2 regions of the Kitasatospora sp. NPDC058115 genome follow, and region 2 is predicted to be linked to the other one. Evidence: riboswitches for the same ligand, from Rfam matches in the RefSeq annotation. Region 2 holds a riboswitch; the other holds the start of a gene.
What was found. Region 2 has a riboswitch for S-adenosylmethionine ahead of ACFVVL_RS10790 (aminotransferase class V-fold PLP-dependent enzyme). Riboswitches for the same ligand answer to the same signal wherever they lie in the genome.

Region 1: linked by a shared signal. The riboswitch ahead of thrC (threonine synthase) and the one ahead of ACFVVL_RS10790 (aminotransferase class V-fold PLP-dependent enzyme) in region 2 are both predicted to bind S-adenosylmethionine.

The regions. Positions count from the first base shown of each region.
Region 1 is NZ_JBHVTL010000007.1:189,673-194,230, reverse strand. It holds gene ACFVVL_RS10065 (trehalose-6-phosphate synthase) at 1-1,375, opposite strand, end outside; gene ACFVVL_RS10060 (glucosyl-3-phosphoglycerate synthase) at 1,438-2,478, opposite strand; SAM riboswitch class I at 2,640-2,771, shown strand; gene thrC (threonine synthase) at 2,788-4,068, shown strand; gene ACFVVL_RS10050 (MoaD/ThiS family protein) at 4,129-4,404, shown strand.
Region 2 is NZ_JBHVTL010000008.1:61,634-66,191, forward strand. It holds gene ACFVVL_RS10780 (hypothetical protein) at 1-379, shown strand, start outside; gene trpD (anthranilate phosphoribosyltransferase) at 537-1,613, shown strand; SAM riboswitch class IV at 1,722-1,839, shown strand; gene ACFVVL_RS10790 (aminotransferase class V-fold PLP-dependent enzyme) at 1,891-3,255, shown strand; gene ACFVVL_RS10795 (Lrp/AsnC ligand binding domain-containing protein) at 3,296-3,577, opposite strand; gene ACFVVL_RS10800 (rhomboid family intramembrane serine protease) at 3,574-4,422, opposite strand.

The DNA of each region.
Region 1 (4,558 bases), on a different contig from region 2:
CGGCCGCCATGGTGAGCCCGGCGTGCAGCGCCTCGGCGGTGGCCACGATGTCGTACGGGTTGACGCTCAGCGCGTCCTCGCCGAGTTCGGCGTGGGCGCCGGCCTCCCGGGACAGCACGAGCGCGCAGCCCCGGTCGGAGACCACCGGGACCTCCTTGGCGACCAGGTTCATGCCGTCCCTGATCGGGTTGACCAGGGCGACGTCGGCCATCCGGTAGGCGGCCAGCGAGCGCGGGAAGTCGTCGTCGACGTGCAGGACCAGCGGCGTCCAGTCCGGCGTGCGGAACTCCGCGTCGATCTCGGCGGCGAGCGCCCGCACCTGGTCGGTGTAGGCCCGGTACTCGGCGAGGTCGGTGCGGGACGGGTAGGCGAAGGCGATGTGCACCACCCGGTCGTGCCACTCGGGGCGGGTGCGCAGCAGGTGCCGGTAGGCCAGGAAGCCGCGGACGATGTTCTTGCTCAGCTCCGTGCGGTCGACCCGGACGACGGTCTGCCGCTCGCCGACGGTGGCGCGCAGGGCGGCGAGCCGCTCGTCGACGTCGGGGCGGTGGGCGCGCTCGCGCAGGAAGTCGGCGTCGGCGCCGAGGCCGTGGACGCCGAGCGCGGTGGTGCGGCCGGCGTACGTGACGGTGAGCGCCTCGCGGTCGACCGTCGCGCCGAGGAACCGCTCGCAGCAGTCGGCGAAGGCGAGCGCCCAGCGGCGGGTGAGGAAGCCGGCCCGGTCGGCGCCGAGGATGCCGGTCAGGACGGCCTCGGAGACGTCGTCGGGCAGCAGCCGCAGGTACTCCGGCGGTGCCCAGGGGGTGTGCGAGAAGTGGCCGATCCGCAGGTCGGGGCGGGCGGCGCGGAGCAGCGCCGGGACGAGCGAGAGGTGGTAGTCCTGCACCAGGACGGCGGCGCCGGGGGCCGCCTCGGCGGCGAGCGCCTCGGCGAAGGCGGTGTTGTAGTCGGTGTAGGCCTCCCACTCGGTGCGGAAGCCGGCGTCGAAGGCGGGGGCGGTCGGGGTGTTCCAGAGCAGGTGGTGGACGAACCAGAGGGTGGAGTTGGCGACGCCGTTGTAGGCGCGGGCGAAGGTCCGGGGGTCTATGTCGAGCATCCGCACGGCCTGTCCGCCGACGTCGTGGCCGGCCCGGTCGAGGCGGCCGTCCGGGGCCTCCCGGGCGGCCCGGCGGTCGGGGTCGGAGAGCGCGGCACAGACCCAGACGGCGTCCGGGTCGTCGATGGCGGAGAGCCCGGAGACCAGGCCTCCGCCGCCTCTGCGGAGGGTCAGCGTGCCGTCGTCCGCGGTGCCGAAGGACACCGGCCCCCGGTTGGACGCCACCAGGACGGGGGCGGCGCCGGTCGGATTCGAACGCTCGGTCGTGTCAGGGCCCATGGTTGGTTGGTTGCCGGGGGTCCGGGGTGGCAAACCCCCCTGGGCCTGACACGTGGGTCAGGTCACGACCCCCGGCTGACCCGGAAGCCGGGCTCCCGGCGGCGGGTGGCGTACTCGGGGACGGTGTGCATGGGCGGGCGTTCGACGGCGGTCACCGGGTGGGTGTGGGCGGTGAAGGCGCGGGTGCGCGGGTCGCGGGTGAACTGGGTGAGCCGGGGGTGCAGCAGGTCGGCGGAGGCCTTGAGCCGGTGGGCGCGGTCGAGCCGTTCCAGCGCGGTGCGGTAGATGGTGGCGGCCATCCGGCCGAGCGCCTGGCCGTCCTGGTGCCGGTGGTGGCGCACGCCGACGTCCACCTGGGCGAGCGCGTCCAGTCCGGCCGTCTCCAGGGCGTCCACCAGCAGGCCGAGCTCGACGCCGTAGCCGGTCGGGAAGGGCAGCCGTTCGAGCAGCGAGCGGCGGGCCGCGTACTCACCGCCGAGCGGCTGGACGAAACCGGCGAGTTCCGGCCAGTGCAGGTTGAGCAGCGGGCGGGCGACCAGTTCGGTGACCCGGCCGCCGCCGGCCGGCACCACCGCGCCGTCCGTCTCCAGCGGGCGGTCGTACATCGCCTTGACCAGCTGGATGTCCGGTTCGGTGAGCAGCGGGCCGATGATGCCGGAGACCAGGGCCGGGTCGAACTCGCGCAGGTCGGCGTCCACGAAGCAGACGATCTCGCCGCGGGTGACCAGCAGCGAACGCCAGAGCACCTCGCCCTTGCCGGGGGCGGCGGGCAGCCGGGGCAGGATCGCGTCGCGGTGCACGACGGTCGCGCCGGCCCGCGCGGCGACCTCGGCGGTGGCGTCGGCGGAGCCGGAGTCGACCACCACCAGCTCGTCGACCAGCGGCAGCCGCTCCATCAGCTCGCGGCGGATGATCCGGACGATCTCGCCGACGGTGGCCTCCTCGTCCAGGGCGGGCAGCACGACGCTGACCGTGCCGGCCGGGCCGAGCGCGCGCTTGGCCGCCGGCAGCGTGTGCACCGGGCGGTCGGCCGCGCTCCACGAGCGCCGGCGCAGCCAGGACGCCGTCTCGGGGAGGAGCTCGGGGGTCGGTTCGGGGGGCACGGTGCTCTCCTCGGCGGGCTCGGGGACGGGGCCTGGTGGGACGGGGCATCTCGCGTGGCGGACGGTGCCGTTCGGGGTTGACGCCTTCGGATACAGTCTTCGTACAGCGGTCGGACCTTCGCACGCCGGGGTCACCGCTGAGCAGGACCACAACTTCACAGAGCTCATCCAGAGGGACTGAGGGAACGGCCCGTTGACGTCCCGGCAACCTTCTCGCACGGCTGGCGTACGGCCCCGGCGGGACAGGTGCCAATTCCGGCCCGGGCGCGACCGCGTCACGGGGAAGATGAGGAGAGAGGCCTCCGCCACATGTCCATCGACACCGCCGCACCCGTCACGGTCGACCTCGGCCCCGCCGCCCAGCTGTCCTGTCGCGAGTGCGGAACCCGCTTCCCGCTCGGCCCCAGCTTCGCCTGCCTGGAGTGCTTCGGCCCGCTGGAGATCGCCTACGACTTCGGCAGCGAGGGCGCCGAGGAGCTGCGCAAGCGCATCGAGGCCGGTCCCGCGTCCATCTGGCGCTACGCGCCGCTGCTGCCGGTGCCCGCCGACGTCGCGAGCAAGCCGAACCTGAACCCGGGCTGGACCCCGCTGGTGAAGGCCGACAACCTGGGCCGCGAGCTGGGCTTCACCGCGCAGCTGCACGTCAAGGACGACTCCGGCAACCCGACCCACTCCTTCAAGGACCGCGTGGTGGCCTGCGCCATCGAGGCGGCCCGCGCGTTCGGCTACACCACGCTGTCCTGCTCCTCGACCGGCAACCTGGCCGGCGCGGTGGGCGCGGCGGCGGCCCGGGCGGGCTTCCGGTCCTGCGTGTTCATCCCGCACGACCTGGAGCAGGGCAAGGTCGTGATGGCCGGGGTGTACGGCGGCGAGCTGGTCGGCATCGAGGGCAACTACGACGACGTGAACCGGTTCTGCTCGGAGCTGATCGGCGACCCGGCCGGCGAGGGCTGGGGCTTCGTCAACGTCAACCTGCGGCCGTACTACGGCGAGGGCTCCAAGACGCTCGCCTACGAGATCTGCGAGCAGCTGGGCTGGCGGCTGCCGGAGCAGATCGTGATCCCGATCGCCTCGGGCTCACAGCTCACCAAGATCGACAAGGGTCTGCAGGAGCTGATCAAGCTCGGCCTGGTCGAGGACCGGCCGTACCGCATCTTCGGCGCCCAGGCGGCGGGCTGCTCGCCGGTCTCGGCCGCGTTCAAGGCCGGCCACGACGTGATCCGGCCGGTCAAGCCGGACACCATCGCCAAGTCGCTCGCGATCGGCAACCCGGCCGACGGCCCGTACGTGCTGGACATCGCCCGGCGCACCGGCGGCGCGGTCGAGGACGTGACGGACGAGGAGGTCGTGGCCGCGATCCGGCTGCTGGCCCGCACCGAGGGCATCTTCGCGGAGACCGCGGGCGGCGTGACGGTCGGCGTGCTGAAGAAGCTGGTCGAGACCGGCCGGCTGGACCCGTCGAAGGAGACCGTCGCGATCAACACCGGCGACGGCCTGAAGACCCTCGACGCCGTCTCGGAGGCCGGGATGACCGCCGTCATCCGGCCGACCCTGGAGTCCTTCCGGGGCGCCGGCCTGGCGTCCGCCTGATCCCTCCACGCTCCACCCGCCCCCCCGCGCCGCCCCCGCGCCCGCACCGAGGAGACCCCCATGAGCGCCAACGTCCGCATCCCGACCATCCTGCGCACCTACACCGGCGGCGCCAGCGAGGTGCCCGCCGAGGGCACCACCCTGGGCGAGGTCATCGCCGACCTGGAGAAGAACCACGCCGGGATCGCCGCCCGCATCCTGGACGACACCGGCAAGCTGCGCCGCTTCGTCAACGTCTACGTGAACGACGACGACGTGCGCTTCGCCGAGGGCCTGGCGACGGAGATCAAGGACGGCGCCAACATCTCGATCATTCCGGCGGTCGCCGGCGGCTGAGCCCCGCCGCGCCCGTTCCCGCCGGGCGGATGTGCCGTTGACCGGCCGTCCGCGACACGGAATTCCGTGCCGCGGACGGCCGCGCGTATTTTGGCGGGAATATTTTCGGTCCCGGTCGGAGTAAAGTGTCGCTCGACCGGGAACAGGGGCCGCC
Region 2 (4,558 bases):
CGACCGCACCACCCGCGAGCAGGTGCTGACCGCTCTCGGCCGGCGGCCCGCGGAGGACCTTCCGGAGCTGGCGTACCTGGAGTGCGCAACCACTCCGGCGGTGCTCAAGGCGCTGGAGAAGGGCGGCATCGACCTCTGCGTCCTGGACGGCGAGGCGGTGCCGGCCGGCGGGCTCGGGCTCGCGCGGCAGCTGAAGGACGAGATCTACGGCTGCCCGCCGCTGCTGGTGCTGATCGGCCGGCCGCAGGACTCCTGGCTGGCGGCCTGGAGCCGGGCCGACGCGGCGATCTCCCAGCCGGTGGACCCGGTGGCGCTGGCGGAGGCCGTCGCGACCCTGCTGCGGGCCCGGATGGCCAAGCGGGCGCCCGCCGCGCGCTAGGCCCGCAGCCCGGGGGTCCCGCCCGGCGTCCCACCCCGGCGTCTCACCACAAGAGAAGAAGGGTGAACGGCGGGGCCCCGGCACCCCGCCGCTCGATAGGCTGACCGACGTCCCTACGTCCTTCCCCGTCCGCGGGGAGCGAGAGCTGGAGTCAGCCATGGTGAACGTGAACCCTGCGAACGGCGGTAGCGAGCCCGCGCAGGTGGTCCGCACCTGGCCGGACATCCTGTCGGCGCTGCTGAGGGGGGAGGACCTCGACCGCTCGGCCACCGCGTGGGCGATGGACCGGATCATGAGCGGGGAGGCCTCCCCGGTGCAGATCGCCGGCTTCATGGTGGCGCTGCGGGCCAAGGGCGAGACGGTCGACGAGATCTCCGGCCTGGTCGACTCGATGTACGCGCACGCCGAGCCGCTGACCATCCCCGGCCCGGCGGTGGACATCGTCGGCACCGGCGGCGACCGGGCCAAGACCGTCAACATCTCGACGATGTCGGCGATCGTGGCCGCGGCGGCCGGCGCCAAGGTGGTCAAGCACGGCAACCGGGCCGCCTCCTCGGCCAGCGGCTCCTCGGACGTGCTGGAGAAGCTGGGCATCAGCCTGAACCTGCGGCCGCGCCGGGTCGCCGAGGTGGCCGAGGAGGTCGGGCTCACCTTCTGCTTCGCGGCGACCTTCCACCCGTCGATGCGGTACGCCGGCCCGGCCCGCAGCGAGCTCGGGGTGCCGACCGCCTTCAACATCCTCGGCCCGCTCACCAACCCGGCCCGGGTGACCGCGCACGCCGTCGGCTGCTTCGACACCCGCCTCGCCGGGCTGATCGCCGGGGTGCTGGCGCAGCGCGGAGCCAGCGCACTGGTCTTCCGGGGCGACGACGGGCTGGACGAGCTGACCATCACCACCACCTCGCGGGTCTGGATCGTCCGGGACGGCGAGGTCACCGAGACCTCCTTCGACCCGCGCGAGGTCGGCATCGAGCCGGTCGGCATCGAGGCGCTGCGCGGCGGGGACCCGGTGTACAACGCGGACGTCGCGCGCCGGCTGCTGGCCGGGGAGCGCGGGCCGGTGCGCGACGCGGTGGTGCTGAACTCGGCGGCCGCGCTGGTCGCGCTCGACCTGACCGGCGCGCCGCTCGCCGAGCAGCTCGGGGCGGCGATGCGCCGCACCGCGGCGGCCATCGACTCGGGTGCCGCGCAGGACCTGCTGAAGCACTGGTCCGAGGCCACCGCCCGGGCGTGACACGGGAGTCGGGGCCCGCCGGGAGTCCTTCCCGGCGGGCCCCGACCCATGTCCGGGATGCGGACGCCCGTTTGACCGCGGGACGGCCGCGACCTAGAGTCTTCGCCAGGTCATGAGCGACAGCGTCAAGCCCCAGCTGGCTGTCCGGCAACCCTCCGTCCGTGGCGGGGTGCCCTGGGTGAGGACCGGGTCACGTGGCGATGGGTCCGCGTGGCAAGCGCGGACGCCGGACAGATCGCACTCCCGGGGTCCCTGACCCGTACAGGAGTGCATCCTCATGTCCCTCTCGACCTCCCTCTGCGCCCCCCTCGCCGTCCTCGGCCACGACGTCCAGGTCCCGCTGGCCAACGGCGAGAAGGTCGACTACGCGGCGCTCGACTACGCCGCCAGCTCCCCGGCGCTCCAGCGGGTCTGGGACGACGTCGCCGCCTACGCCCCCTACTACGGCAGCGTGCACCGCGGCGCCGGCTACCTCTCGCAGCTCTCCACCGACCTGTTCGAGCAGAGCCGCCGCACCGTCGCCGAGTTCCTCGACCTGCGCGAGGGCGACCAGGTGGTCTTCACCCGCGCCACCACCGACTCGCTCAACCTGCTGGCCGGCGCCGTCCCGGCCGGGACGCAGGTGTTCGCCTTCGAGACCGAGCACCACGCCTCGCTGCTGCCGTGGGCGCACGCCGGTCTGCCGGTCACCTACCTGCGCGCCCCCCGCTCGCACGCCGAGGCGGTCGCCGCCTTCGACGCGGCGCTCGCCCAGGCGCCGGAGGGCCCGAAGCTGCTCTGCGTCACCGGGGCCTCCAACGTCACCGGAGAGCTCTGGCCGGTCGCCGAGCTGACCCGCACCGCCCACCGCCACGGCGCCCGGGTGGTGCTGGACGCCGCGCAGCTGGCCCCGCACCACCGGGTCTCGGTGCGCGAGCTGGACGTCGACTGGATCGCCTTCTCCGGCCACAAGCTGTACGCGCCGTTCGGCGCCGGGGTGCTGGCCGGCCGGGCCGACTGGCTGGACGCGGCCGACCCCTACCTGGCTGGCGGCGGCGCCACCCGCACGGTGGCCCGGGAGGCCGACGGTTCGGTGGCCGTGCAGTGGCACACCGGTCCGGCCCGGCACGAGGCCGGCTCGCCCAACGTCATCGGCGTCTACGCGATCGCCTCGGCCTGCCGGGCGCTCACCGAGGCCGGGTTCGACGCCCTGGAGGCCCGTGAGCGCGCGCTGGTCGCGCGGCTGAAGGCCGGGCTGGCCGAGGTCCCCGAGGTCCGGGTGCTGAACCTGTTCGGCGCCGACTCGGACCGGGTGGGCGTGCTCTCCTTCGTCGTCCGGGGCTGGAACAGCTCGCACTTCTCGGCCGCGCTGTCCGCCGAGTACGGCATCGGGGTCCGCGACGGCCTGTTCTGCGCCCACCCGCTGGTGCGCACCCTGCTCGGCGACGAGGAGGCCGCGCCCTCGGAGTGCGGCGCCCCGGAGCCCTCGCTGCCCGGCGAGCGCAGCCTGAACGCGATCCGGGTGAGCTTCGGCGCCGGCACCCCGGACGAGCACGTGGACCGCTTCCTGAAGGCCGTCCGCGAGCTGGTCACGGACGGCGCGGCCTGGACCTACCGCAACGAGGGCGGCCGCTGCGTCGCGGACACCCGCCGGGAGGGCTGAGCGGCCCCGGCCCGCACTCGTCCCGGGCCACTTGTCCGGGTCACTCGTCCAGGCCGATCGCGAACGCGGCCTCCAGGTCGTGCTGGGAGTAGGTGCGGAAGGCGATCTGGGTCTCGGTGTGGGCCACGCCCGGGACCTTGTTGAGCCGGCCGGGGATCACCTCGGCGAGGTCGTCGTGCCGGCCCACCCGCACCATCGCGACCAGGTCGTAGCCGCCGGTCACCGAGTAGACCTCGCTGACGCCCTCGATGGCGGCGATCGCCTCGGCGATCTCCGGGATGCGGTCGACGCTGGTCTTGATCAGGACGATGGCGGTGATCACGGTGGCGTACTCCTTTGTGAGGTGCCGCCAGCGTATCGGGCGCCGCCGGTGCCGTCGCGGGGGCGGGTGGCGCGGGGACGGCGCCCGCCGAGGGTGCAGGCGTAGAGGAAACCGGACGCGAAGCCGATCACGTGCACCAGGTACGCGACACCGGGCCCGGCGGAGTGCACCGACCACCACTGGAGGGCGAACCAGAGCCCCAGCACCAGCCAGGCCGGGAAGCGCAGCGGCAGGAAGAGCAGCAGCGGGACGAGCGTGGTGACCCGGGCCCGCGGGTGGAGGCGCAGATAGGCGCCGAGGGCGGCGGAGATCGCCCCGGAGGCGCCGATCAGCACCCTGGTCGCGTCCGCCGAGTGCGCCTCGGCCAGGGCGAAGCCGTAGGTGGTGAGCGCCCCGGACGCCAGGTAGAAGAGGAGGAACCGGGCGCGCCCCAGCCGCCGCTCCACGGTCGGGCCGAAGACGTGCAGGAAGAGCAGGTTGCCGAGCAGGTGCAGCCAGCCGGCGTGCAGGAAGAGCGCGCTGAGCACCGACAGCGCCGGGTGCTTGCCCGGGGTGGGCGCGGCCGGGCAGCCCGGCACCGGGTCGGGGGCCTCGGCGAGCTGGCCGGCGGTCAGCGGGTGTCCGGTCAGCAGCTCGGCGGGGACGGCCCCCCAGCGCTGCTCGTAGCGCTGCTCCGCGCAGACCCGGCTCTGGCCGCGGCCGTAGAGCGGGTTGAGCCCGGCGGCCGGTCCGAGCAGGAACACCGCGGTGTTGAGCGCGATCAGGGCGTAGCAGACGGCCGGGGCACCGGCGGCCGGCCGGCCGCGGCGGGTGCCGGCACGGGCGGGCAGGACCGGGAGCGCCATGGGCCCCAGCATCCCTCCGGGAGGGGACGGGCACCGCGCGGTTGCGGCAGGTGGGCTACTGGTGGCGGCCGGTCGGCCGGTGGCCGTGAAGGTTGCCCCAGGCAATAGGCTTGGGGCGGGCATTCCCGCCTCCCGC